2 regions of the Chelativorans sp. AA-79 genome follow, and region 2 is predicted to be linked to the other one. Evidence: riboswitches for the same ligand, from Rfam matches in the RefSeq annotation. Region 2 holds a riboswitch; the other holds the start of a gene.
The links. Region 2 has a riboswitch for S-adenosylmethionine ahead of metA (homoserine O-succinyltransferase). Riboswitches for the same ligand answer to the same signal wherever they lie in the genome.
Positions count from the first base shown of each region.

Region 1: another riboswitch for S-adenosylmethionine. It lies ahead of PVE73_RS24000 (O-succinylhomoserine sulfhydrylase); the one in region 2 lies ahead of metA (homoserine O-succinyltransferase).

Region 1 is NZ_CP120361.1:4,935,213-4,950,901, reverse strand. Features, by position in the region: gene PVE73_RS24065 (glycosyltransferase) at 1-29, shown strand, start outside; gene ppk2 (polyphosphate kinase 2) at 26-925, opposite strand; gene PVE73_RS24055 (ATP-binding protein) at 1,003-2,271, shown strand; gene phoU (phosphate signaling complex protein PhoU) at 2,409-3,140, shown strand; gene PVE73_RS24045 (GcrA family cell cycle regulator) at 3,324-3,869, opposite strand; gene PVE73_RS24040 (aspartate aminotransferase family protein) at 4,245-5,450, shown strand; gene argF (ornithine carbamoyltransferase) at 5,447-6,364, shown strand; gene PVE73_RS24030 (Hsp33 family molecular chaperone) at 6,361-7,347, shown strand; gene apaG (Co2+/Mg2+ efflux protein ApaG) at 7,475-7,867, opposite strand; gene PVE73_RS24020 (CDP-alcohol phosphatidyltransferase family protein) at 7,982-8,587, shown strand; tRNA gene PVE73_RS24015 (tRNA-Gly) at 8,687-8,761, opposite strand; gene PVE73_RS24010 (DUF2189 domain-containing protein) at 8,953-9,753, shown strand; gene PVE73_RS24005 (2'-deoxycytidine 5'-triphosphate deaminase) at 9,771-10,856, opposite strand; SAM riboswitch at 10,934-11,011, shown strand; gene PVE73_RS24000 (O-succinylhomoserine sulfhydrylase) at 11,050-12,240, shown strand; gene PVE73_RS23995 (LysR family transcriptional regulator) at 12,362-13,264, opposite strand; gene PVE73_RS23990 (SDR family oxidoreductase) at 13,364-14,212, shown strand; gene PVE73_RS23985 (RidA family protein) at 14,330-14,734, shown strand; gene PVE73_RS23980 (DUF2254 domain-containing protein) at 14,936-15,689, opposite strand, start outside.
Region 2 is NZ_CP120361.1:699,158-714,846, reverse strand. Features, by position in the region: gene PVE73_RS03645 (esterase-like activity of phytase family protein) at 1-838, shown strand, start outside; gene PVE73_RS03640 (VUT family protein) at 843-1,469, opposite strand; gene rpmB (50S ribosomal protein L28) at 1,522-1,818, opposite strand; gene PVE73_RS03630 (DUF3108 domain-containing protein) at 2,020-2,799, shown strand; gene PVE73_RS03625 (EamA family transporter) at 2,818-3,711, shown strand; gene gloB (hydroxyacylglutathione hydrolase) at 3,715-4,482, opposite strand; gene PVE73_RS03615 (class I SAM-dependent methyltransferase) at 4,584-5,354, shown strand; gene PVE73_RS03610 (nitronate monooxygenase family protein) at 5,356-6,426, shown strand; gene metA (homoserine O-succinyltransferase) at 6,458-7,396, opposite strand; SAM riboswitch at 7,451-7,528, opposite strand; gene hisC (histidinol-phosphate transaminase) at 7,609-8,709, shown strand; gene PVE73_RS03595 (prephenate/arogenate dehydrogenase family protein) at 8,713-9,657, shown strand; gene PVE73_RS03590 (DUF2125 domain-containing protein) at 10,367-11,347, opposite strand; gene PVE73_RS03585 (gamma-glutamylcyclotransferase) at 11,411-11,953, shown strand; gene PVE73_RS03580 (1-acyl-sn-glycerol-3-phosphate acyltransferase) at 11,964-12,770, opposite strand; gene PVE73_RS03575 (YdcF family protein) at 12,857-13,483, opposite strand; gene PVE73_RS03570 (ABC transporter permease) at 13,654-14,583, opposite strand; gene ftsE (cell division ATP-binding protein FtsE) at 14,636-15,295, opposite strand; gene PVE73_RS03560 (hypothetical protein) at 15,490-15,689, shown strand, end outside.

The DNA.
Region 1 (15,689 bases), 1.1 Mb from region 2:
CGCGCCGGCGAAGAGGGCAGGAAAGCTAGCGCAGGAAGTCCAGTCCAGACCCGATCACTTTGGAGTCCTCCTCCCCGATCGCGTCCTCGTCCCGCCCCGCATAGGGCAGGGAAAGCAGGATACGGCGCATGACGGCAAGCCGCGCGCGGCGTTTGTCGTTCGCCAGGACGATCGTCCAGGGGGCGTGGTCGGAATGGGTGCGCTCGATCATGAGGTCGCGCATGCGTGTGTAGTCGTCCCACTTTTCCATGCCCTTCACATCCATCGGCGAGAACTTCCAGCATTTCAGCGGACTGTGCCGGCGATCATGGAAGCGCTTGAGCTGCGTCTCCCTGCCGATGTTCAGCCAGAATTTGAAGAAATGGGTGCCGTCTTTCACGATGGCGTGTTCGAAATTCGGCGTCTCCTCCAGAAACAGCGCATGCTCGGCCGGAGTGCAGAAACCCATCACTGGCTCGACTGTGCCGCGGTTGTACCAGGAGCGGTCGAAGGTCACGAACTCGCCGGCCGTCGGGAAATGAGCGATGTATCGCTGATAATACCACTGGCCGCGTTCTGTTTCCGTGGGCTTCGGCAATGCCACATTGCGAGCGAGGCGCGGATTCATGTTCTGGCGGATGCGGTGGATTGCGCCGCCCTTGCCGGCCGCATCTCGCCCTTCGAACAGCGCCATGACGCGGCTGCCTGTCGCCTGCAGCCAGCTCTGGAGCTTGACCAGCTCGATCTGAAGCGCCTCCAGTTGCTCGTCATATTTTTCCCGCTTGAGCTTTTGCTTGTGAGGATAGCCGCCCGCCGTCAGCACCCGATTCTTGATCCAGCGCGGCAGCTTCGGATCATCGATGTCGAATTCGCGCTCGACGCCGTCGCTCACGAATTGCAGCGGTTTTGTGTCGGGAATGGAGAACTTATCCAGAGCTTTGTTCATAAACTTTATCCCTTGCGGCAATAGGTTGGATGCTATCTGCGGCATCACGTAGGGTCTAGAGGCTGTTGGGGCTTGGAATGGAAGAGAAGAAGAGGAGCTCTCTGCAGGATTTTGCGGTGCGGGTCGGCGAAAGGCTGGCCGGCAACGCGGTCCTGCTTGCGGCCGCTGCCCTGGCATGCCTTGCGCTCGACCTCTGGTTCGGGGGCAGCGGGCTGGCGGCGGCATTGGCGGTCGCCTTCCTCCTGGTTGTGGCCGCACTTTTCCCCGCACAATCGAATGAACTGCGAGCGGAAGAGCGGGCTGATCACGGCACGCGACGCATGGAACTCCTTCCTGCGACCGATCTGGCCGCCGCGGTCCAGGACCCGCTCTATATCTTCGACACGCGCGGCGATGTGGTTTTTGCCAACGAAGCGGCCTCCGCCGCCTTCGGCGCGATCGCACCCGGCATGACGCTTCAGCTCAAATTTCGCGCGCCCGAAATGCATGATTTCATCGCCCGGGTAATGGAGAACGGCAAAGGCCCGTTTGCGATCGATTATGCCGAGCGCGTACCCTTCGAACGCGCCTATCGTGTTTCAGCCATGGCGATCGGCGACGATTCTGGCCTCTTTGTCATGCTTTTCAAGGACCAGAGCGAGGCACGACGGATCGATCGTATGCGGGCCGATTTCATCGCCAATGCCAGCCACGAGCTGCGCACTCCGCTCGCCTCCATTGCCGGCTTCATCGAGACGCTGCGTGGCCCTGCCCGGGATGATGCCAAGGCACGCGACGCCTTCCTGGAGATCATGCAGGACCAGACCTCGCGCATGGCACGGCTGATTGACGATCTGCTCTCCTTGTCGCGCCTGGAGGTGAAGCCATACGGGAAGCCCGGCGGCCGGCTGGACCTGCGCCCCCTCATCGGCGGTGTGCGCGATGCTCTTGCGCATCTGGCTGGCGAGTCGGGCGTGACGATCGAGCTCGACGTGCCGGAGCAGCCGGTCGAGGTGGCCGGCCATCGCGACGAACTGGTACAGGTCTTCGAGAATCTCCTCGAGAATGCCTGCAAATATGGCAGCTCTGGCGGCCGTGTCGTCATTTCCGCCAGCGGCACGGAACCGGATGTCGAACGGACGGTCACGGTGACGGATTTCGGCCCGGGAATCGCGGAGGAGCACATCCCGCGCATCACGGAACGTTTCTACCGCGTCGATGTGGAAACGAGCCGCGCCCAGAAGGGCACCGGGCTGGGCCTGGCGATCGTCAAGCACATCCTCACCCGTCACGGCGCGCGGCTTTCCGTGCGCTCCAAGGTGGGCGAAGGCTCGTCCTTTATCGTGCATTTCCCCCCGCCCGATTAGACTCTGACCCAAAGCGCGGAAGGGCGGAGCCCGTTATTCGGTGGCTGGCAAATCTTCTCTCCTATCCTATTTCTTTTTTCCGTCACGTAGATAGCGTACCAATGGCACAGGGGTGATTTGCTCCAGGAGGCCCCGGAATGCAAAGCGATCACATCATGCGCTCCTTTGACGAGGAATTGCGCTATCTCACCAACCAGATCGGCGGGATGGGCGGCTATGCCGAGCGCATGGTTGATGAGGCCGTGGCCGCGCTTGTCACCGGCGATACTGATCTTGCGCGAAAAGTGATCGAGGATGATGCCTTTCTCGACACCAAGGAACGCGAGATCGGTGAGAAGGCGGTGGTCATCATCGCCAAGCGTCAGCCCGTCGCTGCGGATCTTAGGGAGATCGTCGGCGCGATCCGCATCTCCGGTGATCTCGAGCGCATCGGCGATCTCGGCAAGAACATCGCCAAGCGCGTGGTCGCCGTCACCGAGACGCGCCAGCCTGCCCGCCTCTTCCGCGGCATCTCCGCCTTGTCGGACCTGGCGCTGGCACAGCTCAAGGAAGTTCTCGACGCCTATGCCTCCCGCTCGGCCGAGAAGATCGGCGTTGTGCGCGACCGTGACGAAGAGATTGACGCCATGTACACGTCTCTCTTCCGTGAACTCCTGACCTACATGATGGAAGATCCGCGCAACATCACCGCCTGCACGCATCTGATCTTCTGCGCCAAGAACATCGAGCGCATCGGTGACCACGCGACGAACATCGCCGAGACGGTCTACCACATCATCACCGGCACCACGATGCCACCGGAACGGCCGAAAGAAGACAAGAGCCACAAGGTCGTCGCGCCGCAGGACGCCATGGAAGCCGGCAGATAAGGAATTCTGCAGGCAAGCGGAATCCCTTGGCCTTCACAAGTGCAGCCGAGGCAAGGGACTGGGCGGTTCGCCGCTCGATTGACGGGAGCCGCTCCGGGTGCGGGCGCTGTCCCTGCAAAGCCTGAAAAAAGAGGGCGGCTTGCGCCGCCCAGGCCATCGGTCCGCTCGTTGTTGCCCCGTCCCTTATCTGCTCCGGCGGCGTTCCGATACCGGCTGGTAAGCCAGCCTTGAGTGATAGGTGCAATACGGCCCGGTATCGCCGGTGTCACTCCCACAGAAGCTGAAATCTTCCGCCAGGGGATCTCCGTTCGGCCATTTGCAGGTGCGCTCTGTCAGCTCGACGAGCTTCAGATTGCGCGAGATCGGAATCACCACGTCCGCGGCTGGGCGCATATACTGATAGGCGACCGCGTCTTCCTCGAACTGCACCTTCAATGCAGTCGCTCCGATCGATGTGGCTACCGGACGGCTGCCGCCGCTGCCGGTGCTACGCTGCCGGCGCTGGCCGGCGGCGGCATTGGCGCTGCTCGCCGAGGCGGCGGTCGCCGCCTTCTTCCGCCGCGCCGGCGCCGCCGCCGCCCGTCCCCGGGCCGACAGCTTCAGCCGGTGCACCTTGCCGATGACGGCGTTGCGGCTCACGCCGCCCAACTGCGCTGCGATCTGGCTCGCACTCAGGCCCTCGGACCAGAGCTTCTTCAACAGTTCGACGCGTTCGTCTGTCCAGTTCATCAGGACACGCTCCTGTGCAAGCGTGCGGAATCCGGTGCCTCTCTACCTGGCAAAAGCCCGGTAGACACCACATCTGCATGGGTCTGAAGGTCCGCCGCACGAAATCTAGTCGTTACGCGGTCAAACTACCTTATCGGTTGACTCGGTGACAAGAGTCCGCCTCGGCTCGCGAATCGGTTTTTGCGGTTTTCCCCAACTTGGGGGAACCCATGCACATTTCCTTCACAGTGGAGCTCGGGGCGTGAAACCAGTCTTTTCGTTGACTTCCCGGGGGAAAACGCTGATAAAAAGCCCGCGTGCCGCCCTCGGGGCGGCATTTTGGTTTCATCGGCCTGCGGCTTCATACGGTCGCGCAATATCCCGGAGAAGGTGTCCATGAGCGGTTCGGCGCTTTTCGATACATTTGCCAGGCTTCCCCTTTCCTTCGAGCGTGGGGAAGGGGTCTGGCTGATCACTTCCGACGGGAACCGATATCTCGATTTCGCCGCCGGCATCGCAGTGAACTCGCTCGGTCACGCTCATCCGCATCTGGTGTCCGCGCTCGCCGAGCAGGCCAGCAAACTGTGGCATGTCTCCAATCTCTACGAGATTCCCGGGCAACGTCGCCTTGGCGAGCGCTTGGCCGAGGCGAGTTTCGCCGACAAGGTCTTCTTCACCAATTCCGGCGCCGAGGCGCTCGAATGCGCCATCAAGACGGCGCGTCGCCATCACTATGTGAACGGCGAGGAGAACCGCTTCCGCATCATCACCTTCGAAGGCGCCTTCCACGGCCGCACGCTGGCGACGATCGCCGCCGGCGGGCAGGAGAAATACCTCGAAGGTTTCGGGCCCAAGGTCGAAGGTTTCGATCAGGTTGCCTTCGGCGATCTGAAGGCGGCGGAAAAGGCCATCACGCAGGAGACGGCTGCCGTCCTCGTAGAGCCCATCCAGGGCGAAGGCGGCATCCGCATGGCGCCCGCCCAGTTCCTCCGCGGGCTGCGTGAACTCTGTGACAAACACGGCCTGCTCCTGATCCTCGACGAGGTACAGACCGGCGTCGGCCGTACCGGCAAGCTCTTCGCCTATGAATGGTCGGGCATCACGCCGGACATTGTCGCCATCGCCAAGGGCATCGGAGGCGGCTTTCCGCTCGGCGCCTGCCTTGCGACCGACGAAGCCGCCAAGGGCATGACGCCGGGCGTGCACGGCACCACCTTCGGCGGCAATCCGCTCGCCATGGCGGTGGGCAACGCCGTGCTTGACGTGGTGCTGGAGCCGGGCTTCCTCGACGAGGTGGCGCGCAAGGGCCTGCTCTTGAAGCAGGGCCTCGCCGCGATCGCCGACTCCTTCCCCGACGTCGTGGAGGAGATCCGTGGCGAAGGCCTTTTGCTCGGCATCCGCTGCAAGGTGCCCAATTCCGCTCTCCAGCAGTCCATGCGGGAGGAAAAGATGCTGGGTGCACCGGCGGGCGAGAACGTGCTGCGCCTGCTTCCGCCCCTCACTGTCACCGACGAGGAGATTCAGGACGGGCTGGAGCGCATCCACCGTGCGGCGCAAGCCCTGGCACCGTCTCCGGCGGTGGCTTCGGCAGGCAGGGGATGAACGGCATGCCGCGTCATTTCATCGATCTTTCAGCCGTTTCATCGGCCGATCTGCGTTTCATGATGGACGATGCGCTGAGCCGCAAGCAGCGGCTGAAAGCCGGCCAGGGCGATAAGCCCTATGAGGGCAAGGTGCTTGCGATGATTTTCGACAAGCCCTCCACCCGCACTCGCGTCTCCTTCGATGTCGCCATGCGCCAGCTCGGCGGCGAGACCATCATGTTGACGGGCGCGGAAATGCAGCTCGGCCGCAGCGAGACCATCGCCGACACCGCCAAGGTGCTGTCGCGCTATGTGGACGCGATCATGATCCGCACCACCGCCCATGAGCGGCTTCTGGAGCTTGCCGACAACGCCACCGTGCCGGTCATCAACGGGCTTACGGACGACACGCATCCCTGCCAAATCATGGCCGACATCATGACCTTCGAGGAGCACCGCGGCAGCGTGAAGGATCGCCTCTTCGCCTGGTCCGGCGACGGTAACAACGTGTTGCACTCGCTTGTCGAGGCTTCCGCCCGCTTCGGCTTCCGGCTCAATGTCGCCACGCCGGTTGGCAGCGAGCCTGCCACACACTATCTGGAGTGGGCGCAGGCCAATGGCGGCCGTATCACGCTGACGAACGATCCGGAAGCGGCGGTCAGGGATGCGGACTGCGTGGTCACCGATACCTGGGTCTCCATGGGCCAGGAGCACCGCGCTCGCGGGCACAACGTGTTCCAGCCCTATCAAGTGAACGAGAGGTTGATGAGCTTCGCCAAGAAGGATGCTCTTTTCATGCACTGCCTGCCCGCCCATCGCGGCGAGGAGGTGACGGATGCCGTGATCGACGGGCCGCACTCGGTGGTGTTCGACGAGGCGGAAAACCGCCTGCATGCACAGAAAGCCGTTCTCGCCTGGTGCCTCGCCTCGTGAGTGAGGACAACGTAAAGCTTGGCGATTTCGGCTTCGCCGGCGACGACCATGTCGTTCCCTTCGACGTGGAGGCCCTGGACGTGCGCGGCCGTGCCGTTCAGGTCGGGCCGATGCTCGACCAGATCCTGGCGCGCCATGCCTATCCGGAGCCGGTCTCCCGCCTGCTCGCGGAGGTCATCGTGCTCACGATCCTGCTCGGCAGCTCGCTGAAATTCGACGGCAAGTTCATTGTCCAGACACGCTCCGACGGGCCGGTCGACATGCTGGTGGCGGATTTCTCCACGCCCGGCTCCGTGCGCGCCTATGCTCGCTTCGACGAGGAGCGGCTCGCCGAGGCCGTCGCCCGCGGTGAGGCCTCGCCCGAGGCGCTTCTCGGTGAAGGCGTGCTGGCGCTTACCATTGATCAGGGCCCCTACACCCAGCGCTATCAGGGCATTGTCCAACTCGACGGGTCGACGCTGGAAGACGTCGCACGCACCTATTTCCGCCAATCGGAGCAGATTCCTACCGAGGTTCGGCTGGGCGTGGCGCGCATCGTCACGCCCGGTGAGGGTGCTGAAGAGCGCTGGCGCGCTGGCGGCGTCCTGATCCAGTTCCTGCCTTCCGCGCCAGAGCGCGCTCGCATGGCGGATCTTCCAGGCGGGGATGGCGACGAGGACGATCCCGGCAACGGCCATCCCGAGGACAATGCCTGGCAGGAGGCGCTGGCGCTCCTCGACACAGTGGAGATCGATGAACTGCTCGATCCCACCGTGGGCGCGGAACGGCTGCTCTACCGCCTGTTCCACGAGCAGGGCGTGCGCGTTTTCGGGGGCGTGGACGTGATCGACAACTGCTCCTGCTCGCGCGAGAAGATCAAGTCGATCCTCGACGGCTTTACCGCCGAGGAGATCGAGGAGAGCACGCAGGAGGGCGTCATCCGCGTCAACTGTGAATTTTGTTCCAAGGAATATCTTTTCGATCCCAAGGAGTTCGAGGAGTAGGAGCGGCTATTGCTTCGACCGCACCTTGTCACCGGCCTTGATGCGAATGGGACCCCCCAAGCTTGATCCTACGTCTCACCGGCGGGCAAGAATGAGGCGGCGATCGCCCCTATTCACCCGACGTCTTTCAATTCACCGACACCTCGTCGCCCGGAAAATCGAGTGAGAAGGCGGGGATGTCCACCTCCAGCATCTCGCCGTCGTCGGTCTCCATCGTGTAGTGCCCTACCATGATGCCGGAGGAGGTGGAGAGCGGGCAGCCCGACGTGTAGCGGAAGCTGTTACCCGGCTCGATCTCCGGCTGTTCACCGACCACGCCTTCGCCGCGCACTTCCTGCACGCGACCCATGGCGTCGGTGATGTGCCAGTAACGCGCAAGCACCTTGACGCTCTCCCTTGAATGATTGGCGATCGTCACCTGATAGGCCCAGACATAGCGGTTCTCCTCCGGCTCGGAGTGATCCGGCAGGAAGAACGGCTCTACGGACACCTCGATATCGTGAGTAACGGCCCTGTACATGGTCCACCTCAGGCTGGCTTCCGGCCCCCGGCAGCGCATGACGACATTGTGACAGGTGATATGTATCCCGCAAGGCTATAGATCAATGCCGATGGTATGAGCGGGGAATTGCGCGTGATCGACGGCTGGGGACGACGGAAACTGGAGCCTCTTCTCATGGCAATCGGCGCGCGACTGGCCAACGAGGGGATCTCTGCGAATGCGGTCACCATCGCAAGTCTTCTGGTCGGTCTTTGCGCCGGCGCCGCGGTGGTCGTCGGGTGGTTCTGGCTGGCGATCGCGCTCATCCTCCTGAGCCGTCTGGGCGACGGGCTCGACGGTGCGGTAGCCCATCTCAAAGGCCGTACGGATTTGGGCGGATATCTCGATATCGTGCTCGACTTCGTCTTCTACGGGGCGATTCCCCTGGCCTTCGTCATCCATGATCCCGCCGCCAACGCCGTTTCTGGCGCCGTACTGCTTTTTTCCTTCTACGTGAACGGTGCAAGCTTCCTCGCCTACGCGACCATCGCGGAAAAGCGGCGCCTGATGACCCTCATCCGCGGTGAGAAGAGTTTCTTTTTCACGGTCGGACTTGCGGAGGCGGGCGAAACGCTGATCTTCTTCCTGCTCGTCTGCCTGCTGCCCGCCTGGTTCCCGATACTCGCCTATCTCTTCGCCGCGCTCACGCTTTACACCGCCGTCGCACGCATCGTGCTGGCAGCGAGGGCGTTTCGTTAGGTTCCGGTTCCGCAGCGCTTCGAATTCGCGAAGCAGGCCTCCCATTGCGGTATACGAGACACCGCAATGCAGCGAGTTGAGCAGTTGCTTGAAATTGTCTGGAGCGGGCGATGGGGATCGAACCCACGACATCAAGCTTGGGAAGCTTGCGTTCTACCACTGAACTACACCCGCGCGCTCCTGTAGATTGCCTTTCGCCCGCGCCCTGTCAAGCCGCTGCTCAAACCTTTGTGTGGACCCGAAGGGGCGACAAGGGCGGCTGAAGGCGTTATATCTTCGGGACAGGCGGATAGCGGCCTCGCAGCTTCCGTTCGACTTCACGCCGGGAACCGCTTCCGCCCCAACTAGCGTGGAGGAAATGGACAATGGCCGAGTTCCACGTCATCGCCGGCGCCAGCGAGAGGCTGGTCTATCCCGCCGTGCGCAAGATTCGGATGAGCGACCTTTCCGACTGCCTGAGGAGGGGCGCCGAGGACTTTTGGGAAAAACCCTCCCATTATGCCTTCGTGGCGCTGATCTATCCGGTCGCAGGCATCATCTTTGCCTACTGGACCTCAGGCAACAACGCACTACCGCTCCTCTATCCGCTGATGGCGGGTTTCGCACTGGTGGGCCCCTTCGCCGCGATCGGCCTCTACGAGATCAGCCGAAGGCGCGAAATGGGGATCGAGACCTCATGGCGGCATGCGCTGGAAGTACGCCGCTCCCCCGCCCGTTACTCGATTGCGGTGGTAGGGATGCTGCTCGCCGTCATCTTCCTTCTCTGGCTCTACGCCGCAAGCGCGCTCTACAATGTGCTCTTCGGGTCTGTTCCACCGGAAACGGGCGCGTTCGTGCGCGACGTCTTCACGACGCGGGAAGGCTGGATACTGATCATTCTTGGCAATGCCGTCGGCCTCGTCTTCGCCGTGATCGCGCTGGCGGCGAGTGTCGTCGCCTTTCCGCTACTGCTCGATCGCGACGTGGGAGCCTATGCGGCGGTCCACAGCTCGGTCAGGGCTTTCATGCGCAACCCCTTGGAAATCCTGGCTTGGGGACTGATCGTGGCCGTGCTGCTCGTGATCGGCATGGTGCCGCTCTTTGCCGGGCTCGCGGTCGTCCTGCCCATCCTGGGGCATGCGAGCTGGCATCTCTACCGCAAGCTGATCGCCCGGCCCCTCTCCTGAGGCCGGTCGGCGCTGCTTTAGCGGAAGTGCTTGGAGAGCTTCAGCGCCTGGCCCTGATAGTTTGACTTGAGATCCGCCCCGTAAAGCGAGCTTGGAAGTGCGCTCATGCGTTCATAGACCAGCCGCCCGACGATTTGCCCGTGCTCCAGGATGAACGGCACTTCGTGGCTGCGCACTTCGAGAACCGCGCGGCTGCCCGTGCCCCCGGCAGCGGAATGCCCGAATCCGGGATCGAAGAAGCCGGCATAGTGGACCCGGAATTCACCCACCAACGGGTCAAACGGCGTCATTTCGGCGGCGTATGCCGGGGGCACGTGCACAGCTTCGCGCGAGACGAGGATATAGAACTCGTCCGGGTCGAGAATGAGATCCTTCGAGCCGTGATTGTAGAGCGGTTCCCAAAAGTCGTGGATCTCGTGAGCTGCCTTGCGGTCAACGTCGATCAGGCTCGTGTGGTGCTTGGCGCGGTAGCCGACGAGCCCGTCGGGCCCGCCTTCGAGGTCGATGGAGAGTGCTATTCCTCCGCCTGAGATACTGGGCCGTTCGGCCGCCACCAGCGTCTCCCGCTCATGAAGATCGGCGAGATCGCTCTCGGTGAGCAGCGCATTGCCGCGGCGGAAGCGGATCTGCGACAGGCGCGAGCCGGGGCGCACGACGATCGGGAAAGTGCGCGGGCTCACCTCCAGATAAAGCGGGCCGGAATAGCCGGCGGCGATCTTGTCGAACTCCTGCCCGTGATCCGTCATCACGCGGGTGAAGATGTCGAGCCGCCCCGTGGAGCTTTTCGGGTTGGCCGAGGCGGAGACATCGGCGGGAAGGACGAGGCTTTCCGTGAGCGGCACGATGTAGACGCAGCCGGTCTCCAGCACCGCGCCGTCATCCAGGGGAATTTCGTGCAGCCTCAGCCGCTCCAGCTTTTCGGCCACGCGGGAACCGGGGCCGGGCAGAAAGCTCGCGCGCACGCGATAAGCCACCGCGCCCAGGCGCAGATCGAGGCTCGCGGGCTGCACCTGGTCCGGATCGAGCGGGCGTGGCGCGGTAAGCGCACCGCTCTCGAACAGTGCCGCGATCTCCTTATCCGGCAGGATGCCTGTGCTTGCCAATCCTTCCCCCTTGAGAAACTTGACCGGACCTTTACTGTGCACCGCGATTGACGCAAGCGAAAGCCGGGGCTAAAGGACATTTATCCCGTGGTGATTTGGCCGGTCGGCTTGCAGCCACGTTAAAGAAGTCGCTAAAAGGCCGCGCTCGATGCTCGACCGGCTTTCCGCGGCCGGTTTTTTGTTGAGCAGAGCGATGACGAAGAGATTCAACGACGACTGGAAGCCTCAAACCCGCCTCGTTCATGGCGGCACGCTGCGTTCGCCCTTCGGTGAGACCTCGGAAGCTCTCTATCTGACCCAGGGTTTCGTCTATGAGACCGCCGAGGCGGCCGAAGCCCGCTTCAAGGGCGAGGATCCGGGCTTCATCTATTCCCGCTATGCCAATCCCACTGTGGACATGTTCGAGAGCCGCATGTGCGCGCTCGAAGGCGCCGAGGATGCCCGCGCCACCGCCTCCGGCATGGCCGCGGTCGCCGCCGCGCTTCTCTGCTCGGTGAAGGTCGGCGACCACGTCGTGGCGGCCCGCGCGCTCTTTGGCTCCTGCCGCTGGGTGGTGGAGACGCTGATGCCGCGCTACGGCATCGAGACGACGCTTGTCGACGGATCGAAGCTCGATGCGTGGGAAGAGGCCGTACGCCCGAACACGAAGCTCTTTTTCCTTGAAAGCCCGACCAACCCGACGCTCGAGGTCTGCGACATCGCGGGTATCGCGAAGCTCGCCGACAGCACTGGCGCGCGGCTGGTGGTGGACAATGTCTTCGCCACGCCGCTGCTGCAGAAGCCGCTGGAGCTCGGCGCCCACGTGGTGGTCTATTCCGCCACCAAGCATATCGACGGCCAGGGGCGGTGTCTCGGCGGCATCGTGCTTTCCGACAAGGAATGGATCGACGAGAACCTGCACGACTATTTCCGCCACACCGGGCCCAGCCTTTCGCCCTTCAACGCCTGGACGCTGCTGAAAGGGCTGGAGACCCTCCCCGTGCGCGTGCGCCAGCAGATGGAAAGCGCGGGACGCGTGGCCGATTACCTGGCCGAGCATCCGAAAGTCTCCCGCGTGATCTATCCCGGCCGGCCCGACCACCCGCAGGCGGATCTCGTGCGACGCCAGATGAAGGGCGGCTCGACGCTCGTCTGCCTTGATCTCAAGGGCGGAAAGCAGGCGGCCTTCGCCTTCTCCAACGCATTGGAAATCATCCGCATCTCCAACAATCTCGGCGATGCCAAGAGCCTGATCACCCATCCCGCGACCACCACGCACAAGAACCTTTCGGAGGAAGCGCGGCTCGAAGCGGGCATCCGGCAGGGAACACTCCGTTTGTCGCTCGGGCTTGAGGACGCGGACGACCTGCTCAAGGACATCGAACAGGCGCTCGCGAGGGTCTGACCGTCTCTTCCTCGCTTCGATGGAGTTCGCGGATGTCAGAGGCCTGGAGGCAACGGTGCGGGAAACCCCACCCGCGGAACATGCCGTCGGTATTGCCCGGATGCTGCTTCGTTGATCCAGTTTAAGGTTCTTCCTTCCGCAGGTCCTTCACCACATCGAGAAAAGCCCGCAGTGCCGGTGGCACGGCACGATGTCCGGGGTAGTAGACCGCAACCTCTTCCGCAGCGGGCATCCACGCGGTCAGGATCTTGCGCAGCCGGCCGTCGGACAGGGCCGCTTCTGCGGCCCAATCCGCCACATAGGCGATGCCCAGCCCTTTAATTGCGGCTTCGACCATCAGTTCCTCGTCATCGAGGACGATGGGGCCGTTTGCGTCCATCACCAGTTCCTGGCCGGCGCGTTCGAACTCCCATCGATAGAATTTGCCGCTGGGCATGCGGTGGCCGATGCAATGGTGGCGTGGCAATTCCTCGGGGGTTCCTGGCTCGCCGAAGCGATCGAGATAGGCGGGCGAGGCGACACAGATGAACGTCAACGGGCGTGCAAACGGCACGGCGATCATGTCCTTGGCGACCGATCCGAGGAGGCGCACGCCGGCATCGAACCCGCCGGACACGATATCGATGAGCCGCCCCTCGACGACGATGTCCACTGTCACGTCCGGATGGCGCTCCGCCATCTGCGGAAGCACCTCGCGCACGAGAAGCCCCGCCACCAATCGCGGCGCATTGATGCGGACGGTTCCTGCGACATTGCCCCGGAATCCTGCGACGCTGTCGAGCGCCTCGTCCAGCGTGGCGAGCGCCGGCTGCAGGCGGCCGAGCAACCGGAACCCGGCTTCCGTCGGCGAGACGCTGCGTGTGGTGCGGTTCAGAAGGCGCACGCCCATGCGTTCCTCGAGCGCGCGCATCGCGTGGCTCAATGTGGAAGGTGCCGTGCCGATCTCGTCCGCCGCGCGGCGGAAGCTGCGATGCGTGGCCACCGCCACGAAGGCGGTGAGGTCGTTGAGCGTCGGGCGAGGCATTGGTGGGGTTTTTGCATCATCTCATACCGATTTCAATGTCTAATGTGCGTAATGCAATTGCCCTATCTCCGGCCTGTGTCCAATTCGGAGGTATGAAAGATGGAAAAGATCTGGCTCATAACGGGCGTGTCGTCCGGCCTAGGCCGGCTGCTGGCGGAGAAGGCCCTGACCAGGGGCGACCGCGTCGTCGGCACCAGCCGCAGCGAGAATGCGCTTGCCGACCTGCGTTCCCGCTACCCTGAGCGGCTTGGCATCGTCGCGATGGACCTCAAGGACCAGAGCTCGGTCCGTGCCGCAGTCGACAGGGCCTTCGCCGCGTCCGCACGCATCGACATCATCGTCAGCAATGCCGGCTACGGCTTGTTCGGCGCGGCGGAAGAGGCTGATGATGTGCAGGTGCGGGATATCATCGACACCAATCTCATCGGCTCGATCACGCTCATCCAGGCAGCGTTGCCGCATCTGCGCAATCAGGGTGGCGGCCGGATTCTGCAGGTGTCGAGCGAAGGAGGCCAGATCGCCTATCCGGCGTTCAGTCTCTATCACGCGACCAAGTGGGGTATCGAGGGGTTCGTCGAGTCCGTGGCGCAGGAGACCGCTCCCTTCAAGATCGAGTTCACCCTGGTGGAACCCGGGCCGGCGCGGACCGGGTTCGGCGGCAATCTCGCGCGAACCGAGCCGCTCGCGGCCTATGAGGGAACCCCCGCCGATCAGATCCGCGAGGCGCTCGGTAGCTCCTGGGTGATCAAAGGCGACCCTGACCGCATGACGGACGCAATGATCAGACTTGCCGATCAGGATGGTCCACTTCCGAAGCGGCTGGTGCTCGGTGCCGAAGCCTATGCCGGCATCCGCAGGGCACTCGTCGGGCGCATCGAGGAACTCGACAGGCAGAAGGACATCGCAGTGGCGGCGGATTTCACCGAGGAGGAACTGGCGCGGCTGTGATCCATTCTGCCTCGCTGATCCAGGGCTGCACGACGCCGTCATGCAGCTCCACCCCTCGATCCCGATACATGTCCCCGCCTCTGCACCACTCCCTTTTCAGGAAAGAAAGGAACGAAAATGCCCGCACGTGACGCCGTCTATCCGGCAAGCCGCCACGCGCTGTACGACATTCATCGCTATTCCGCGGCCATTCGCTCCGGTGATCTTCTCTTCGTGTCGGGTCAGGTCGGGAGCCGTGAAGACGGCTCGCCCGAACCCCTATTCGAGGATCAGGTTCGTCGCGCCTTCGCCAATCTGCGCGCGGTCCTGGCCGCCGCCGGATGTAGCTTCGACGACGTTGTCGACGTCACCACATTCCACACCAATCCGGATGAGCAGATCGAATCGGTGCTGGCCGTCCGCGCGGAAGAGATCGGCGAACCGCCCTATCCGAACTGGACCGCGGTGGGTGTCAATTGGCTTGCCGGCTTCGATTTCGAGATCAAGGTCATCGCCCGGATTCCTTCGACGACCAGTGGCTAGCCGGTTGACAAGCGCCGACGCACTTGGCGATCTCTATGGTGGCGCGAGGGTTGCTTTCAGGCTTTCATGCAAGCGGCTTCAGGCTGCAATCGCGTCCGCCAAGACGCTCGGCGGCTACTTGGCTGGGCTTTCTGGTTGAAGCCCGTACGCGCTTTCTCCCCTTTGCGGCGGAGAAAGCGTTTTCCTGCTGGCGCCCGGTATTCAGAAGCCATTTTTGCCCGGCGGCTGGAGACGCCCCCTTGTCAGGGCTTGCTTGGCATGCTCGATCCTCGCCAGGATGTCCTGCCGGTCCTGTTGAGCGGACTGTCCAAGTGCGGCCGTTTCAGCAAGCCGTTGAAGCTGACCCAACAGGGCCTCGCGGTGAACCGCGTTCCTGGTGCCGCAGGCAAGGTCGGCCATAACATCCGCCATCCGGATCAGGATCGCGGGATGGGCCTTGCCGGCCTGCCTTATCGGATGAAATGCTGCAGCAAGCAGGCCGGCGATGTCGCTGCGGTCGGCCACGACCCGGATCTCACCGCTGCCGTCGCGCATTGCGTGGGGCTGCACGTGGCGCGCAAAGATCTCCTCGAAAGCCGCTCCCAGCCTGTCGATCACCGCGATCGCGGTGAACGGGTCGTTTGTGCCAGGGGAGAGCGCTCTCGTGGCGATCTCGACCAGCTGTCGAATCCCTTGCTCCGGATCCTGGGCAGGCGTGCGCTCGGTTCCGACTGTGAAGGCCGATCGGATCCGCTCCTGCAGTGCCTCGTCGGGAGCGGCCTCGCCGTAGATGTCGAGGTGCTCGCCCTCTAGCAGCAAAAAATGTCCGGCCCGGACATTCACCGCAATCCAGATATCGGCCTCGCAGGCGAGGGAAAGGAGGCGGCCATAGTCCACCACCTGCACGTAACCGATCCTCCGGATGCCGAGTGGCCAGCGCCGCCCGCGAAACGGTTGCTTCACAGCGCTCTCGTCG
Region 2 (15,689 bases):
CGGCGGGCTGGAGATGGTCTCGCGCGATCGCGACTTCGGCGCGCTCTCCTCCTTCCGCTTTCTCTCGCCAGGCGGGAGGTTCGTCGGCGTCGCCGACACGGGTTTCTGGTTCTTCGGCACCCTCCTGCACGACGAGGAGGGCCGACCCAGCGTCGTGGCGGATTTCACGATGAGCGCAATCCTTGATCCTGACGGCAGGACAGGAGAGAAATGGACCACCGACGCGGAGTCGATCGCCGTGCGCGACGGCGTGGTGACCGTGGGCTTCGAGCGCCAGCATCGCATCTCTCAATTCCGTCTCGAGCCCGAGCATATGGGCAGCGCGATCGCCGACCTCAACTTCCTCGTTCCATCTTATGAACTGCGCACCAATCGCGGGTTCGAGACGATCGCCTACGCACCGGCGGGCGGCGCGCTCGATGGCGCCCTCGTGGCCGTAGCCGAGCGGAGCATCGATCAGAACGGCAATATCTTCGCCGCCGTGCTCGACGGCCCGCAGAAAGGGATTTTCACCGTCGCCCGCCGGGACGGCTTCGACATCACCGACGGCGCCTTCCTGCCCGATGGCGATCTGCTGCTGCTCGAGCGCAGCTTCTCCATGGCGACGGGCGTGGGCATGCGGCTCCGCCGCATCGAGGCGGAGACCATACGGCAGGGCAGGGTGGCGGACGGTCCCGTGCTCCTGCAGGCCGATATGGGCTATCAGATCGACAATATGGAAGCGCTCGATGTCTGGCAGCGGCCCGACGGGGCAACCATGGTCTCGCTGATGTCGGACGACAACCACTCCATCCTGCAGCGCAACCTCTATCTGGAATTCAGGTTGGTGGAGGAGTGAAGAGCTATCGCGCCGCCTCGACCGGCCTCAGAATGGCGAGCATCGCGCCATAGGGCACCAGCATGGCGAGGCCGATGAGAAGCTTCACGGCGAAATCCCCGAGCGCCAGCGAAACCCAGAGCGGCACGTCCGCCCCGATACCGAACAGGGGCACCGGAAAGGCGAGCGAACCGTCTTCCAGGCTAAGGCTCGTGTCGAGGAAGGAGAAGGCCGCCGCGAAGGCGAGCGAGAAAAACAGCAGCGTGTCGAGCGCGGAGCCGACGAGCGTCGAGATCAGCGGCGCGCGCCACCATGAACTTCGGCGCAGCCGGTCGAAGATCGCAATGTCGAGAAGCTGGGCGGCCAGGAACGCGGTGCCTGAAGCGAACGCGATGCGCGGGCTGGCGAGCACCGCCGACAGCACCATCGCCGCCAGGAAACCCACCATCACGACCTGACGCGCGGCTGCCGGCCCGAAACGGCGATTTGTCAGGTCATTGACAAGAAAGGCGATCGGATAGGTGAAAGCGCCCCATGTCAGGATCTCGCCGAGCCCGAAATGCGTGAAGGGGAACTGGACGAGGACGTTGGAGGCGGCGACGACGATCGCCATGGCGGCCACGAAGGGCCATACTGTAAGGGTGCGGTTCATTTTTTTATCCTGGGTGATGGAACCAGTGGGCAGGTAGGCCCGCCCAGGGAAATCAGGCTTCGGCCTGCTCGGAAAGCTTCTTGGCGACCTGCTTCTTGAGGAGCCGGGCGCGCTGCGAAAGCTCGTTCGACTTGGCTTTCAGCAGGAAGGCGTCGAGCCCGCCGCGATGCTCCACGGAGCGGAGTGCATTGGCGGAAACGCGCAGGCGGAAATTCTGGCCGAGCGCCTCGGACATCAGCGTGACGTCGCAGAGATTGGGAAGGAAGCGACGCCGGGTCTTGTTGTTGGCGTGGCTCACATTGTTGCCGCTCATCACGGCCTTGCCGGTCAGTTCGCAAGCGCGGGACATCTGTTTATCCTTTGTCTTTCGGGCCATGCCGATTGCCGCACCAGTTTGGTCGGCGCTCGGACTTGATCAGCGGCCTCGTGGAAATTTGCCGTTCCCATAAAGGCAATTGCCTTCTGGGTCAAGCTTTGCCTTGGCGGCACCCTGTCGGCCCCGCTTCACATATTTGCCCCAATGCGCGCTTTCCCTCTGGGCGGAGGGGAAATGAACGATGGGAAAGCAGCCATGGCCAGCGCCAGCCAGAGCACCCTTCTTGCAACAGCCCTCCTCCTTGCGGCCGTCTCGAGCGCCGGCGCGGAGTCCTACCGCACGCATTACGGCGCATCTCTCTTCGGACTTCCGGTGGGGCGTGCCACCTTCGAAAGCCGTTTCGAAGGAAACGGCTTCGCCATCGCGGGCCGTTTCGCGAGCGCCGGCATCGCCCGCCTCTTCGAGCGCACGGACGGCACCGTGGCCGTGAACGGCGTCTTCGCCGGGGGAGCAAGCCACCCGGCCCGCTATGAACTCGAATATACCGAAGGGAAGGAACGCCAGAAGACGGTCATCCGCTTTGCCAGGGGCGCGGTTGCCGAGACGAAGAACGAGCCGCCGCTGAAGAAGCGGGGGGATGATTGGGTGCCGCTGGGAAGAGAGCACCTCTCCGGTGCGGCAGACCCGATCTCGGCCCTTCTCCTTCCGGTGTCGAGCAGCGAGGAGGTCTGCAGCCGCACGATCCGCGTCTATGACGGCGAGATCCGCGCCGACATCGTGCTTCAGCCGGCCACGGAGCGTGAGAGCTTCCGTGGTGCGGCGATCACGTGCCGGGCGCGTTTCGTGCCCGTTTCGGGTTATCGCAGGAATCACTCCTCCATCACCTATCTGCGCGACCGGGCGCGGATGTTCGTAGGGTTCGAGCCGGTGGGAGGCCGCGATCTCTATTCTCCCGTGGAAGCAACCATTGCCACGAAGATCGGAACGGTGCACATCAGGGCGCGTACGATGTAAGTCCGGCGGAGGGAGAGGATGGCGCGTGCCACATTGATCGGCTTTTCGGCTGTCGCCATGTGGGCGCTCCTGGCGCTGATGACGGCGGCTTCCGGCCAGGTGCCGCCTTTCCAGCTTTCCGCGATCACCTTTGCCGTCGGCACCGGCGTCGGGCTTGCCGCGCGGGCGGCCTCGCCGGCTTTCCGCAGACACGAGAAGGTTCCTCCGGTGGTCTGGCTCGTCGGCATCGGCGGCCTCTTCGGCTACCACTTCCTTTATTTCACCGCGCTCAGGAACGCGCCCGCTGTCGAGGCGAGCCTCATCGCCTATCTCTGGCCGCTTCTCATCGTGCTGGGCTCGGCGCTGATGCCCGGAGAGCGCCTCGGCTGGCATCACATCACCGGCGCCTGCCTCGGCCTTCTCGGCACGTTCCTCATCATCACCAAGGGTGGCGGCTTCACCTTCGACAGCCGCTACGCGCTGGGCTATGCGGCAGCGGGCGGCTGTGCACTCTTCTGGTCCGGCTATTCGCTGCTCTCGCGCCGCTTCCAGGCCGTGCCGACCAGCATCGTCACCTGGTTCTGCGCCGCTACCGCCATCCTCTCCGCATTCTGCCACCTCGCGCTGGAGGAGACCGTGTGGCCGGCGAATGCAGGCGAGTGGCTCGCGGTGCTCGGCCTCGGCCTTCTGCCGGTCGGCGCCGCCTTCTACGCGTGGGACTACGGCGTGAAGCACGGCAATATCCAGGTTCTGGGTGCCGCGAGCTACGCGGCACCACTGCTCTCCACGCTCATCCTGATCGCCGCCGGCCAGGCCGAACCGGCCGCCAGCATTCTCGCGGCCTGCCTGCTCATCACCGGCGGCGCCGCGCTTGCCGCCAAGAATATGATCTTCCGCCGGAAGCCGGCGGTTGCCGGCGACGCGGCGGCTTGAACGCTAGAAGAGGTCCTTCCTCTTGCGGATTTCGGCAAAGACCTCGGCATCCGCAGCGTTCTCCATGCCGAGATTCCGCCGGATGATCGTGTCGTGCCAGCGCAGGAATGGATTGGTGGCCATCTCATCGGCCAGCGTGGTGGGCAATGTCGGCTTGCCTTCGCGTCGCAGTGCCTCGATTGTCTTCGCCCGCTCCTTGAGCGCCGAGTTGGTAGGATCGACCGAAAGCGCGAAACGCGCATTGGACTCGGTATATTCGTGGCCGCAATAGATGACGGTCTCGAGCGGCAGTTCGGAAAGCTTCCTCAGCGATTCGTACATCACCGGCGGCTTGCACTCGAAGAGCCGGCCGCAGCCGAGCGCGAAGAGTGTGTCGGCCGTGAACGCGACGCCCGCACCCGCGAAATGATAGGTGATATGGCCGGCCGTGTGCCCCGGCGTCTCGATGACGCGCGCCTCCTGCTTGCCGACGCGCACCACGTCGCCCTCCTTCACCTGCCGGTCGATGCCAGGAATTTTTTCCGCCTCCTTGGCCGGCCCGACGATGGTGAGCCCGAAACGCTCCTTGAGCGCCAGATTCGCCTCGACATGGTCAACGTGGTGATGGGTGATCAGGAGCAGCGACGGCTTCCAGCCCGTGCGCTCGACCGCCTCCAGGATCGGCCGCTCCTCCGGTGCATCCACCAGTGCGGCGATGCCGCTTTCCGTATCGCGCATGAGGATGCCGAAATTATCGCTGCGGCACATGAACTGTTCGATTTCGAGCGTCATCGTCACCTCCGTATGGGGTCAGACATAGAGTTTCGATCGTCCGTTGTCACCCGCCGAAAGACTTCCTTGCGGCGATGGCCGACCATGCTTACCCTCTTATCATGAACACCGATATCGTGGACCTCAGGGCCTTCTATGCGAGCCTGCTCGGAAAGCTTGCCGAACGCTCCATCGCCATGGCCCTGTCGTCCATCTGGGCCAAGCTGCCGGACGAGCGGCTCGTCGGCCTCGGCTATGCCCTTCCCTGGCTGGACCGCTTCGGCAGCGATGCCGAGCGCGTCTTCGCCTTCATGCCCGCGCGCCAGGGCGCCATCCATTGGCCGGCGGGCCGGCCGGCCGCGACCGCCCTCGTCGATGAAGAGGAACTCCCGCTCGCCGACTCCACCGTGGACCGCGTTCTGGTGGTTCACGCTCTGGAGCACGCTGAGAACCCGCGCCAGATGCTGATCGAGCTCTGGCGCGTGCTGGCGCCGGGTGGACGCATCGTCCTCGTCGTGCCGAACCGGCGCGGGATCTGGGCGCGCTTCGAGCACACGCCTTTCGGCACCGGGCGCCCCTACTCGCGCGCCCAGCTCGTCGAACTCCTGCGCGAGGCGAATTTCACGCCCGGCGCCTGGGCGGATACGCTGCATTTTCCCCCGGCGCGGCGGCGCTGGGTCATGCGGCTGCACCAAGTGCTGGAGCGGGCGGGCCGGCGCTTCTGGCCGCTTTTCGCCGGCGTGCTGGTGGTGGAGGCGGAGAAGCGTCTTTATCAAGGCCTGCCCGCCAAGGCACGGCGCGCGCGCCGGGTGCTGGTGCCGGTGCTGAGCCCGCAGGGGGCGACGCGCGTCCGCGGCGGCATCACGGCCAATCTGGACAAGAAGGGTGGATGACATGTGGCGTGATCAGCGGATACTCGATCTGTTCGGCATCGAACAGCCAATCCTCCTCGCCCCCATGGCCGGCTCAGGGGGCGCGGAACTGGCGATCGCGGCTGCCGAAGCAGGCGGGCTCGGTTCGCTTCCCTGCGCCATGCTCTCGCCGGACCAGATCCGCACCGAACTCGGCATCATGCGTCAACGCGTGAACAGACCTGTCAACCTCAATTTCTTCTGCCATACGCCACCGGAGCCGGACCCCGATCGCGAAGCGGGCTGGCGCAGGCGGCTCGCACCCTATTATGCCGAATTCGGCCTCGATCCGGAGTCCCCACCCGCGGGCGGCGGCCGCAATCCCTTCAGCGAGGAAGCCTGCGCCATTGTCGAGGAGTGCCGGCCGGAGGTGGTGAGCTTCCATTTCGGTCTGCCCGAAGAGGCGTTGCTCGACCGCGTGCGGGAGACGGGCGCGAAGATCATCTCCTCCGCTACGACCGTGGCCGAGGCCCGCTGGCTGGAGGAGCGCGGCTGCGACGCCATCATCGCCCAAGGCGCCGAGGCCGGGGGGCATCGGGGCATCTTCCTGGAGGACGATATCGCCACGCAGCCGGGAACCATGGCGCTGGTGCCGCAGGTGGTGGACGCGGTGTCCGTGCCCGTGATCGCCGCGGGCGGCATCTCCGACGGGCGCGGCGTTGCGGCGGCCTTCATGCTCGGGGCTTCGGCAGTGCAGGTCGGCACGGCCTATCTGCAGTCTCCGGAAGCGCTGGCCGGGCCGGCGCATCGGGAAGCTCTCGCCAGGGCGCGTGACGACCGCACGGTGCTCACCAACGTCTTCACCGGCCGGCCAGCGCGCGGACTCGTCAACCGCATCGTCCGCGAGGTGGGCCCGATCAGCGCCGAGGCACCCGCCTTTCCTCTGGCCACCACCGCGGTGATGCCGCTGCGCAAGGCGGCGGAGGGCTCAGGCTCCGGCGATTTCTCGCCGCTCTGGGCCGGGCAGGCGGCGGCGCTGGCGAAACCGATGCCGGCGAAAGAGCTGACGACATCGATCATGCAGGACGCGGCAGCCCTCCTCCGAGGCTCTTGAAGCTGCCGCGCGGCGAGCGCTGCCCGACCGCTCAGGACAAGGCCAGTTGCAAGCTCGTGCCGATCTTCTCCAGGCGGTATGGCGTGGTCTGGTAGACCTGGTTGATCCAGTTGCCGAAGAGCAGATGGGCGTGCGAGCGCCAGCGGTTGAGCGGCGGACGGCTTGGGTCGTCTTCCGGAAAGTAGGCGTGCGGCACCTCGACCGGCACGCCGGCGGCCACGTCGCGATCATACTCCTCCTTGAGCGAGGTGGAGTCGTATTCGATGTGATTGAACATGTAGAGCCGGTTGCCGGTCTTTTCCGTCAGCAGGCAGGGGCCGGTCACATCCGATTCCATGAGCAGCTCCAGACCCACCCCTGTGGGAATGTCGGACGCGCGCACCTCGGTCCAGCGCGAGACGGGAATGGAGAAGTCGTCCGAAAAGCCGGCAAGGTAGGGGGAGGCCGGAGCGTTGTTCTGGTGCCGGAACACGCCAAAGGCCTTTTTCTCGAGCTTGTGCTTCGGAATGCGATGGAAATGCCAGGCGGCCGCCATCGCCCCCCAGCAGATGAAGAAGGAGGAATGCACGTTGGATGTCGTCCAATCGAAGATGCGCGCCAGTTCGTCCCAGTAGGTGACGTCCTCGAAGGGCAGAAGCTCCACGGGCGCACCGGTGACGATGAAGCCGTCGAACTTTCGCGCCGCGACCTCCTCCCAGGTCTGGTAGAAGGAGATGAGGTGCTCTTCGGGCGTGTTCCTGGCCTTGTGGTTGCCGATGCGCACCAGCGTCAGTTCCACCTGCAGGGGCGTGGCGCCGATCAGGCGGGCGAACTGCGTTTCCGTGCGGATCTTGTTGGGCATGAGGTTGAGGAGCCCGATCTGAAGCGGGCGGATGTCCTGACGCAGCGCCGTCTCCTCATCCATGATGGATACGCCCTCGCGCGTAAGCACTTCACGGGCGGGAAGCTGGTCGGGAATCTTGATTGGCATCACACAGGCTCCAAAACAAAAAGACCGGCGGCGAAATCGCGGCCGGTCCTTGCGAACATATACGCAACGGCCTTTTAGCGACTTCTTTAACGTGGCTGCAAGCCGACCGGCCAAATCACCACGGAGTTATCGAGTATTTAAGCCGGCCGACCCTTTGCGTCAACGCAGTTCATGGGCTAAAGCAAGCGGCCTCGATCTAATGGAACTGCCCGATGACTTCGCTCGACCGTCCGCAGCCCAAGCCCGGCGTCATGGACATCGCCGCCTATGTTCCCGGCCGCGAAAGCGTGCCCGGCGCGGCAAAGGTTTGGAAACTCTCCTCGAACGAGACGCCGCTCGGCCCCTCGCCGGCCGCGCTGGAAGCGGTCCGGGAGGCGAGCCGGCATCTTGACCGATACCCGGACGGTTCCGCCACGAAGCTGCGCGAGGCGATCGCGCAGGCGCACGGCCTCAATCCCGCGAACATCCTGTGCTCCAACGGCTCGGACGAGCTTTTGGGCCTGCTGGCGCAGACCTATGTGAAGCCCGGCGACGAGGGCATCTTCACCGAGCATGGCTTCCTGATCTACAAGATCCAGATCCTGGCCGCGGGAGGCGTGCCGGTCGTGGCCGAGGAGACGGACGAGCGCGCCGATGTCGACGCCATCCTGGCGGCGGTGACGGAGCGTACGAAGATCGTCTTCCTCGCCAATCCCAACAATCCGACCGGCACCTACCTGCCGGTGGACGAGGTGAAGCGCCTGCGGGCCGGCCTGCCCAGGCATGTGCTGCTGGTGCTCGACGCAGCCTATGCGGAATATGTCCGCCGCAACGACTACGAGGCAGGCGTCGAGCTCGTCTCTTCGAGCGAAAACGTCGTCATGACACGCACCTTTTCCAAGATCCACGGGCTTGCCGGCCTGCGCATCGGCTGGATGTACGCGCCGGCCCATGTGGTGGACGCGGTCAATCGCGTGCGCGGCCCATTCAACGTCAACGCGATCGCCATCGAGGCGGGCGCGGCCGCGATCCGCGACAAGGCGCATGTGGAGCAGGCGGTCGCCTTCAACGAAACCTGGCGCACGTGGCTGACCGACGAGATCACCAAGCTCGGGCTGCGCGTGACGCCGAGCGTGGGCAATTTCCTGCTGATCCATTTCCCGGAAAACGGCGGCAGGACGGCCGAGGAGGCGGACGCGTTTCTCACCGCACGCGGCTATATATTGCGCCGGGTTGCGGGCTACGGGCTTCCCAACGCCCTGCGACTCACCGTCGGGCCCGAGGAGGCCAATCGCGGCGTGATCGCCACCCTCGCCGAGTTCCTGGGCAGGTGAGCCGTGGCCGACCCGCTTTTTGACAAGATCGCCCTTGTCGGCATCGGGCTGATCGGCTCGTCGATCGCACGCGTCGTCCGCCGGGAGGGGTTGGCAGGGACTGTCGCCATCTCGACACGGCACCCGGAGACGCTGGCGCGCGCCCGCGCGCTCGACCTGGGCGACGCATATTTCAGCTCGGCTGCCGAGGCCGTGACCGATGCCGATCTGGTGATCGTCTCCGTACCCGTGGGAGCTTCGGGCGACGTGGCCGCGGAGATCGCGGGGGCGCTCAAGCCTGGCGCGATCGTGAGCGATGTGGGCTCGACGAAATCCTCCGTCATCCAGCAGATGGCGCCGAAACTGCCGGGCACCGTGCACTTCATTCCCGGCCATCCGATCGCCGGCACCGAGCATTCCGGCCCGGATGCAGGCTTCGCCGAACTCTTTGAAGGACGCTGGTGCATCCTCACCCCCCTTCCGGCAACGGACGAGGAGGCTCTCGAACGCCTCACCCGGTTCTGGGAGCGCTGCGGCTCGAGGGTCGACCGCATGGACCCGGAGCACCACGACATGGTGCTCGCCATCGTCTCGCACCTGCCGCACATCATCGCCTACAACATCGTCGGCACCGCGGACGACCTGGAGACGGTGACCAAGTCAGAGGTGATCAAATACTCGGCCTCCGGCTTCCGCGACTTCACCCGCCTCGCCGCCTCCGATCCCACAATGTGGCGCGACGTTTGCCTGCACAACAAGGACGCCATACTGGAGATGCTGGCGCGCTTCTCCGAGGACCTTTCCGCCTTGCAGCGGGCCATCCGCTGGGGCGACGGCGAAAAGCTGTTCGAACTCTTCGCACGCACCCGTGCGGTCCGCCGCTCCATCATCGAGGCCGGCCAGGAAGTGGACGCGCCGGATTTCGGCCGGCAGGTCGTCGCTCACCCGCCGAAGCTCGAAGGCGATTAGGCGTTGCGGCCGGCCGCACGACGCGCGGTCGATCGGGCGCCGCCTCACTTCGCGGTGCCGCTCCTTCGCGTCGTCGTTTCCGTGATCCGAACATCAAGCCGTGCCTCACCGTCGCCACGCCCGCTTTCGCGTCTGGCCATTGATTGGTTTGGGAAGCGGGGCGCACCGTTCGCGCCACAAAAATAAAAAAGGCGCTCCCAATGCGCCCCGCCGGAGTCTGTCCCGACCTCGGCCGATCACTCGGACCCTTCTCCTTCCCGGCTGCACCCAATGAAGGGGGTGGTCTTGGCCGGGCCGAAGGAGAGCCCTAGCGGCTTCTCCGCGGTTTCCGCGATGCCGTCTCTCACCAGCATCCGTTTTTCCGGAAACGGCGTCTCACACCCACCGCCCCGGCACCGCCGGCCTGTCGCGGGCCCTCGGATCCCCAGGTTCCGATCCTGGGGAGGGAGGTTTCCGCCGCCCTCCCGAACACCCGGTGCGCATCCGGTTCCCGCGAGAGCGATGGGGAAAGAATAATACGGGCTGAGGGGATGGGGAGAAAAAGAGTGCGATGAGCGAGTGGCGAAACAGCGAATAGCGAGTGGGAACAGAGGGTTGGCGGGTGAGAAAAATTCCGGAGGGGCGATTTCTATTCCCATGGCTGGGTCTCCCGCCCCTTCTGACGCCAAATCAGAAGCGCGGTGCTGCACCGCTGACAGATGAAGCCTGGCTAGTCGACCGGCGGGATGGTGCCGAGCGGGATGAAGCCGAGAAAGATCCTGCCGCTCACGATGCGGATCTGAAGCGGTGCGCCCGCGAACCCTCCGACCATGCCGGAAGCGGCCATGATCTGGTCGCGCTCATCGGGAAAGATCCGGGCCACCTGCTCCGCGACCGCCGCAGGATCATCGATGCCGACGGACAGCTCGGCATCGATCAGTCCTTCATCATCAACCGAGATCGGGCCGGAAAGCGAGACCTCCGCCCTTTGGCCGGCGAGGCCGACAACCATCTCCTCGATGGTGAGGGACTGCCCGCGCAGGCTCCTTGTCCTGTTCTGGACAAGCGCAACACCATCGGTCACGAGCAAGAGCATCCTGCCCTCGAGCGCCGGAAGACCGGTCACGATCTCCTCGCCCACCCGGAGATTGCGGAAGCTGAGCGCGGCTTCGAGATCGGCCTCCCTCTGCCGGGCATGCACCTGAAGGTCGTCCATCTCCGCGAGCAGCGTCCCGCCACCCTCCTCCGCCGAGACGCGAACGGCCTTGCCTTCTACCGAGACGGTTTCCGGCAGAGGGCGCGTGAGCCTGGTGCTGGCGCGCAAACTTCCCCACTGCGCCCGCAAGGGGACCGTGAAGGGCGTCATGATGGAAGCGGGGCCGTCCACCTCGCTCAGCACCCGGAAGGGCTGGTAGACATGGGCCGCGGACCGAAGCTGCCCTGCGCGGACGGAGACGCCGTCATGGATGTTCTCATAGAAGATGCTCTTGCAGAAAAGGCCGATGCGGAAGGGAAAGCCCCTCGCCTGCGGCTCTTCGCAGAATGCGCGCACACCGCCTCCGTTCACCTTCTCCAGAACGGCGACTGCACGGGATTCGAGCATGCGCGCCGCATAGAACCAGGCACCGGTGTAAGCCGCGCAGACCAGGACGATCGCGATTGCTAGCCACAGGATGCGCCGGCCGAAACGCGAGCTTGTCCTTGACGCCATACCGTTGCTCCCGCTAACCGAATCAGTTCCCGCCCAGCACGATCAAGGCAGAAGTCAGGGGAAATGGACAATTTTTGGGTCTTTGGCTACGGGTCTCTCATGTGGCGCCCGGGTTTTGCCCATGTGGAAACACGCAAGGCGCGGCTGTTCGGCTATCGCCGCGCACTTTGCGTGCATTCCCACGTGCATCGCGGCACGCCGGACCGGCCGGGGCTCGTTCTGGGCCTCGACAGGGGCGGCTCCTGCCTTGGCTTGGCCTTTTCCGTTCCGGGCGAACTCGCGAACGAGGTCATCGCCTATCTGCGCGAGCGCGAACTGGTGACCAATGTCTATCTCGAGCGCCGCCTGCCCATCAGGCTGGAAGGCGGGCCGATCGTCGAAGGGCTCACCTATGTGGTCGACCGCGCCCACCCGCAATATGCCGGGCGCATGGAGCCCGAACAGGCGGCCGCACGGGTCTCGGGCGCCGTCGGGCAGTCGGGCCGCAATGAGGACTATGTGATCAACACGGTCGACCATCTGAAAGCGCTCGGCATTCGCGACCACTGGTTGGAGGTGGTGGCGAAGCGTATTGCGCCCTCGGCGCCGGAGCGCCGGACGCTCTGATTGGAGCCTCTCAGCCCCGGGCCGCCTCGGACTCCACTGCTGCGCCAAGCTCCGCGAGCCTTTTCCGCGCCGTTTCAGGCAAGGGCGGCGGGTTCGGCCCTTTCGCCGCCTCCAGGAGCAGTGCGTCGCAGGCCGCCTCGGTCTCGCGGACGAGACGCTCCAGAAACGCCTCGCGCGTAAGGCCGGGCTCGATCGGCGGCAGGAAGCGCGCGCGGATCACGCCCGGATAGCGCAGGAATTTCCGCCGCGGCCAGTAAAGGCCGGCCACATGCGCGACCGGCACGACCGGCACCTTGAGCTGGGCGTAGAGTTCCACGATGCCGTATTTATAGGCGGGCTCCGCGCCCGGCGGGCGGCGGGTGCCCTCGGGATAGATGATAAGCTGACGGTTCTCCTTCATCAGCTCCCGGCCGGTCTTCACGGCCTGCCGGAGCGCCTTGGAACGGCTGCCGCGGTCGATGGGGATCATGCGCATCTTGGCGACGTACCAGCCGAAAAGCGGAATCCACATGAGCTCCCGCTTCAAGATGTAGAGCGCATCGGGAATCCAGGGCAGGAAGGCGATGGTGTCCCAGAAGGACTGGTGCTTGGGAGCAATGATGCAGGAGCCCTGCGGCAGGTTCTCGATGCCGGAGATCTCCGCCCGCGTGCCCGCGATAACCCGGTGCAGCCACAGGCAGGACGCGGCCCAGACCTTCGGCACGAACCACGCCTTCTTGCGCGGCAACAGGAAGTAGAGGGGCGTCCAGAAGATCATCTGGACGACGAGATTCGCATAGAAGACGAAATTGAAGGCCAGGGAGCGGAGATACAGCATGCGGGATCCCGAACAAGACGCGGACGGCGCCGCCAGCCGTTGGTTACCGCAAGCAGGCCCGTTGTAAAGAGCAGAATGGGAAGAACTTACTTGTGTGCCACGGCCGCGCTGACGGTGCCAGGGAACTCGGCCGCGCTGTTCGCCGGCAGGAGGCCCCGCGCGAGGGCGTAGAGATACTTGGCATACTCGGTGACCAGCACCCTGAGCGCGTCCGGATCGCTCATCCAGGCGCCGTCGTCGAGCGGTGTGTTCACCACGGGATAAGGCTGGAGATCGGCCTTGGGAAGGATCCGCCGCATTTCGAGCAGGCTGCGCGGCATGTGGTAGTTGTTCGTGACGACGATGATGCTGCCAAAGGTATTGGCGCTGACCCACTTCGCGCTTTCCTGGGCATTGCCGATCGTGTTGAGGGCAGCCCGGTCGATATCCACGCAGCAGTTGAACAGGGTGCGGTCGCCGCCGGTCGCAAGCCTCAGATCGTCGGCGCGGGCGATCGGGTTGACGCCGCTGATGAGCAGGCGCTTGCCCTTCCCCGCCGCAAGCAGGTCCATGCCTGTATCGATGCGCGACTGGCCGCCCGTCAGCACCACGATGCCGTCGGCGGGATTGAGCGTAGCCGGCGCCTGCAGGCGCGCGACGTGATCGGCGAAGAAGGCGAAACCGGTGACGAATGCCGCGCAGGACAGGAGGAAACCGGCGGTGAGAGCGCGCAAGGCCACCCTCGCGCGGCGTGGGCGGCGCAGGCCACTGCCCAATTGTGAGACTGCAATTCCCGTCATCTTCCCATAGGTAACCTGCAATTGCGGCAAGGGCGAGTCCGCGCGGCTTGCGTTGGAGCACAAAGCGTTACCGCACGAATCGGCTCGTGAGAATTGCTGAGCCGTCATGTCTCGATGCGCCTGAGATAGGTGATCACCGTGATGTGCGAGGTGGCCGCCGTCAAAACCGCGATGAGCACCACCACAAGCCCCACGCCGAGATAGCCCGACAGCCCGATGGAGAAGTTGCCGAACAGGGCGGAGGCCTGGTCTCCCTCCGGCGTGGCGACATTGTGCGACGACCACCAGGAGAAGATGACGAACACGATGACCGCGGCCACGCCGCCCGCGGCCGCACCGCGCGAACCGGCCAGCAGGAAGTGGCGGCGGAACTCGCGGGCGATGAGCTGCGCCTCCGCCCCGACGAAGTGCAGGACCTCGATCACATGCCCGTTGCCGGCCATCGCGCCGCGGGTCGCGAAGATGACCGTGAGCGCGGTCGCAGACAGCATCAGGACGAGAACGCCGATGCCGATCGTGACGGTGGTGCGCGCCATGGCCACCAGCCGGTCGACCCAGGTGCGGTGATCGTCGAGGATGGCGCTCGGCACCGCCCCGGCAAGCTCTGCCCGCATCGCCGCGAAATCCGGCCGCTCCGCCGGATCGATCGTCACGATGATGAGCCGCGGCACCGGCAATTCGTCGATGTCGAGGCCCGGTCCGAGCCAGGGTTCCAAGAGCCGCGCGGTGGCCTGGCGATCGACGATGCTGGCGCTTTGCACGCCCGCATAGCCGGCGGCCACGTGCCGTGCATCCGCCAGCGCGGCCTCCATGTCCAGCCCCTCCACGGGCTTGATCTGGATCGTCGCCTCGCGCGCGATCTGCGTCTGCCAGACAGCGGCGGTGTCGCGCACCAGCGTGACCGCGCCGAGCGTGAGGCAGGAGAGAAAGGTCATGATGGCGATGACGAGCACCATCGCCCGCCCGGCGACATTGTCGGGCGGCACGATCGGGTTCTGCCTGCGCGCCCGGCGCGCAGCGGCCTGTCGCTTCATGACGCCGACCTTCTCCACGAGGCGGATCGCCTGGTCCCTGGCGGCCATCGACCTAATCATAGATCTGAAGCCTTCCGCCCGAAAGGATCATCCGGCGCGCATCGACCTGCTCCATGAGCCCCACGTCATGTGTCGCGATCACCACGGCGGTGCCCAGGCGGTTGAGCTCGATCAGGAGACGCAGCAGGCGGCGGGCGAGCTGCGGATCGACATTGCCGGTGGGCTCGTCGGCGAGCAGGATCTGCGGCTGCTCGATCAGCGCGCGGGCGATCGCGGCGCGCTGCTTTTCGCCGCCCGAAAGCACCGGCGGGAAGACGTGCATGCGGTCGCCGAGCCCGACCCATTTCAGCAGCTCGACCACGTCGCTGCGATAGCCCGCCTCCTCCCGTCCGCGCACGCGCAGCGGCAGGGCCACGTTCTCATAGGTGGTGAGGTGGTCGAGGAGGCGGAAATCCTGGAACACGACGCCGATGCGCCGGCGCAGGAGCGGTAGCTCCTCGCGCGTGATGCGCGAACGGTCCTTGCCGAAAATGGTGATGAGCCCGCGCGTGGGCTTGAGCGACATGAAGAGGAGCCTGAGCAGCGTCGTCTTGCCCGTACCCGAAGGGCCGCTCAGGAACTGGAAGGACCGCTCCGGCAGCTGGAACGAGACGTCACGGAGCACCTCCGGGCCCATCCCGTATCTCAAGCCCACATTCTCGAAGCGAATCACGTGTACTGACCTGCGCTTTTTCGGAGCGGATGAACCAGCCGCGGCGACGATGACGGCGGCCCGAGACGCGCGAACCACCTTTGGCTTTTATGGTTAATGCCCGATTAACATCCAGGCGAAAACAGCGAAATCGTGAAACATTAACCACTGCGGCCTACAAACGGCGCAGATCAGCGGAAAACGGTTCTGCCCCGATGGGAAAAAGTGGACTGCGCCCCGTTTCGGGCGAGCTTCTCGTGAGTGCTGCTTCCACCCGCCGGGCTGATCCGCACGGCAAGGACGACAGCATTCTCGACGCGGAATTCGAGACGCTGGTGAGAGCCTCCGGGAGGCGGTCCGGCTTACCGGCCGCGGGTGCTCCGGCAGGCGTGGCGGGCCTCGAGATCCTCCGGCG